One region of the Paenibacillus sp. RU5M genome, then DNA from elsewhere that is predicted to be linked to it. Evidence: riboswitches for the same ligand, from Rfam matches in the RefSeq annotation. Region 1 holds a riboswitch; the other holds the start of a gene.

Region 1 (2,205 bases):
CGAGTCAGCGGTGGCCGGAGCGCTGGGCATAAGACTTGGTGGACATAACGTATATCACGGCGTGGCTTCATTTCGCGCATATATGGGCGAGCCTACAAGACGGATGGAAGCAGAAGATATTGTACGAACAACACGGCTTATGTTCTGGTCGGCAGGTTCTTTTGTTTTATTATGTTGGTTGGTCACCTTCGGGATATGGTCTGCTGGAGGTGCACTGTTATGGAGATAGAAGCTGGACATGGTGGCATGCAAAGCCGTGAGATTATTTTGATACGTCATGGTACAACGGCGTGGAACTTGGAAAAAAGGTATCTTGGGCATACTGACATCGGACTGTTGCCTGAGGCAAAGCAGGAGCTATCTTCGCTGCGTGAGCAGTGTAGCGATATCACATGCGACGCCTTGTATTGCAGTGATATGCTGCGTTGTCAGCAGACACTTTCACACATTGCATCGTCCCAAATGGGACAGGCCAAGCTTGATGCCCGACTAAGGGAGATCGACTTTGGTCAGTGGGAGGGGTTGACCTACGATCAGCTCAAGGACAATCCGCAGTACCGAGACTGGATCGATGCGCCGCATGAGGTAACGCCACCGAGTGGCGAGCCTTGGACAGCATTTGCAGCGCGGATTGATTCATTTATGGAAGAGTGTCTGATGTCCTTTTCACCAATACTGCACTCTCGCAGCATAAACGTGCCAAAAGTAGCCGTGATTACGCATGGCGGTGTTATTCGTTATATTGTGTCACGTCTCATTCCGAATCAAGATTTCTGGGATACGCAGGTGATACCAGGACAAGCGATCAAGATCCGGCTGGATGGTGATGGGGGCAACTGGGTTGGAACCAGATTGACTTTTCCGTAAATCGGGTTGTAAGGATGTACAATATAACCTATAATCACAACAGAAGTGTGACTTAGCAAGTGCGTCATTGATGGAGGCTCAACAAGCTCTAGCAAGGATGCAAGATGCTCACTTGAATGGTTGAACAATATTAGCGACCAAGGGTCCCGCGTGCATGCAGCAATGTTTCATGGGTTCATATGAGGCCATGAACGGCAAACGGGTGAAATAGGGAAGCCGGTGTAAATCCGGCACGGTCCCGCCACTGTAAATCAGGATGAATTCCTGTAAGTCAGGTTACCTGCCCTGGACGTATAAACCGGTGTTCCTTCGAGGAAAGGACAGCGTTTCGGGCAGTTCTCTGTGCATTTACAGCGCCAAGCTGACCATGCATAGATCGCCACATGCGAGACGTCATCCCTGATCCTGACCCAAGGATTGGGGATTTTATTTTTTCGGAACACAAATTCAAGCGGAATTGGGACAGGAGCACTACTCACTAGAATGGATAGAGAAGGGGAGAATGAACACAATGAATTTCAAGACATGGAAAGGCGTAGCGTCACTGCTGAGCGCAGCGATGCTGGCACTGACGTTGGCCGGATGTGGTACAACAACAAACGAGGGTACAGGAACCTCGCAACCTGCACAGGAGCAATCCCAGGAACAGGCTAAAACAGATCTCAAAACACAATATCCACTCACGGTTACAGATGCTACGGGTGAATCGTTTACCTTTGACAAAGCACCAGCCAAAATCGTATCTGTATCTCCGGCTGAAACGGAATCCCTGTTCGCACTCGGATTGGACGAGCAGATCGTAGGGGTATCCGACTATGACGATTATCCAGAAGCAGCAACAAAGAAACCAAAAATGGGCGGCATAACAAAGCCTAATGAAGAGTCGATTATTGCAGCTGAAGCAGATATCGTATTTACAGGTATCTCGATGAGCAAAGAGTCGGTGAAGAAACTGCGCGATCTGGGCATTACCATTTTCAAAACAGATCCTAAATCAGTGGATGATGTGATGAATAACATTGAAACTTTTGGTAAAATCACGGATCATCAGGAAAAAGCACAGGAGATCATCACCCAGATGAAAAAAGATGTGGCTGATGTAATTGAAGCTGTGAAGGCAGTTAAACCAGAAGAAAAGAAAAAAGTATACGTTGAATTCTCCCCAGGCTGGACTGTGGGTAAAGGCGAATTCATGGATGAATTGATCACACTTGCCGGAGGAAACAACGTAGCTTCTGACTTGACTGGCTGGAATCAGATTAATGAAGAGAACATTATTGCTTCTAACCCGGACGTCATTCTATATGCGAACGATGTCATTGATGAAAATTCCAAAAC
Region 2 (2,205 bases), on a different contig from region 1:
CGCTATTTCCTCCAGCTTCTCGTCGGCAAAGGCCAGGGAATTGCGCAGTACCGGATCAAGCGCGCTCTCCTGAGCGGCAGTAACCGGTACATGCAACAGGCTGCAGGAAGGCTGAATGATTAGCTTGCCTTCGGCTGCGAATTCAGCCACCTGCTCCAGCAGCTTCGCCGTCTCTGCGAGATCGGCACGCCAGATGTTGCGCCCGTCGATGACACCGGCGCCCAACCATTTATCCTGCGGGAAGCCATGCTCCCGCAGGCTGGCGAAGTTGCCTTCATAGCCGTGGACCAGGTCCAGGCCGATTCCGGCAACAGGCAGAGCTGTCACGACCGGATAAGCTTCCACCGATTCGAAATACGTTTGAAGCAGCAGCTTCAACTCCGGTGCAGCTTGTGCCAAGGCAGCATACACCTGTTGCAGCAAAGCTTCATCCTCGGAAGAGACGGCCAGCGTCAGAGCAGGCTCGTCGATCTGTACCCACTGTACGCCTTCTGCTTGAAGCTCAGACAGAAGCTGGGCGTATATGGGAACGAGGCGAGTGACGATTTCTGCGAAGCGTTCCGCGTCATAGCCTTTGGCGAATCGTACATACGAGTACGGACCGACAACGACTGGTTTACCTTCCAGCCCAAGCTCCTGCTTCGCTTCGCGATAGGCGGCAAGGGGTTTATTTTCAAGCAATGCAAATGCAGTATCATTATGAATCTCAGGTACGATGTAGTGATAGTTCGTGTTCAGCCACTTGGTCATCTCACAGGCTGTTGCCTGATCATTACCCCGGGCCATGGCGTAGTAGGTAGATACGGATACGGGTCCGCCTGAATGGTTAAAGCGCTCAGGAACGACGCCAAACATCGCCGATACGTCAAGAATATGATCATAGTAGGAGAAGTCGCCTACAGGAATCAGATCGAGCTGCTGAGCCTGCTGTTTCTTCAGATCCTGCAACCGAAGCGTGGTTAGCTCCTGATGAAGCGTAGATTCATCGATTCGGCCAGCCCAGAAGGACTCCAGTGCTTTTTTCCATTCGCGTCCCGCACCGATGCGGGGGTAACCGAGGTTGCCTGTCAGTACTTGTGGCTGTTGTTGCTGTGATTGCGACATGTAAAATTCCTCCTCATTTATAATAGGTAAACTCATCAAGTTGAAGCTATTGTGGTGTGTTTCTTTTGAAAGCATCAAAAAAAGGCATTCCTTCCGATTCCATACCCCGAGAAACAGGCATCATGAATGACGACTGTGCACAAAGATAGAATGGGAAAGAACACCTGCTATAAGTAGTTGTAGCGGTTGCTCTAACACCTTCCTATCTTCCGTAGGTCATGCGATGCTGTCGAAACAGGCAGGTCTCCTGGCTTGCGGATCATGGTCATATGCATTCCTTCCCGGTGGTTACACCAGTGGATTATATGCACAGACTCCCCGTATACAGTGGCGGGACCGCGACGGATTTACACCGTGCTTCCCTTTTAAGCCTGACCACGCATGTAGCGCGGTAGGCACCTGTTTCCGTGTGCAGAAATGTGCGTACACATCTCTGGCTATGAAATTGGCGACCAAGCATAGATGATAGATTGTATCATGATGCAATCGTCTTATACTTGCTCTTATGCTACCAATCATAGACGATAACCTAAGGGCTTGCAACATATATCATTAATCCGATCGGAAATAAAACAGTACTCTATGAATCCTAGATATATTGGCAGATTTGACTCCTTAAAATGAACCATATCATCGCCCACGCTGTGCTTGATCCCCCTCAAATAAAACAATCGTTACCATGCATCTAACTGCATGGTAACGATTGTCTGGCCAGCCATTGTTGCACCCACATTAACGATGCGCTGATTACGACTGCCACGAAAAGGAAGAGACACATCACGTTCAGCTGCGATATAAGGCCCGTCGATAATGACGTCGCATAGCCGGGATAACTCCGCCCGTGACGGGTCTGTAATCAATTCCTCATACACAAACCCCGTGTATGCCCATACAGTCAGATCAGGTCGTGCAGCCCGAAGCTGCCGAACCCAGGAGGCGCATTCTGCCGCAGAGAAAAAAGGATCACCTCCGCATAACGTTACCCCTTCCAGCAAGGGATGAGAGGTTACCTCATGCAAAATCTGCTGCTGCCGCTCCTCCGTTAATGGTTCGCCTGCACGGAAGCTCCATGAGCTGGGGCTAAAGCAGCCCGGACAGGCA

The links. A riboswitch is a leader RNA that binds a small molecule or an ion and turns the genes downstream of it on or off. The one in region 1 is predicted to bind cobalamin.
Region 2: another riboswitch for cobalamin. It lies ahead of metE (5-methyltetrahydropteroyltriglutamate--homocysteine S-methyltransferase); the one in region 1 lies ahead of CRO25_RS13535 (ABC transporter substrate-binding protein).

Annotation. Positions count from the first base shown of each region.
Region 1 is NZ_OBQM01000003.1:641,790-643,994, forward strand. Features, by position in the region: gene cbiB (adenosylcobinamide-phosphate synthase CbiB) at 1-229, shown strand, start outside; gene CRO25_RS13530 (histidine phosphatase family protein) at 220-867, shown strand; cobalamin riboswitch at 1,022-1,170, shown strand; gene CRO25_RS13535 (ABC transporter substrate-binding protein) at 1,370-2,205, shown strand, end outside.
Region 2 is NZ_OBQM01000004.1:252,103-254,307, forward strand. Features, by position in the region: gene metE (5-methyltetrahydropteroyltriglutamate--homocysteine S-methyltransferase) at 1-1,104, opposite strand, end outside; cobalamin riboswitch at 1,324-1,522, opposite strand; gene nrdG (anaerobic ribonucleoside-triphosphate reductase activating protein) at 1,779-2,205, opposite strand, start outside.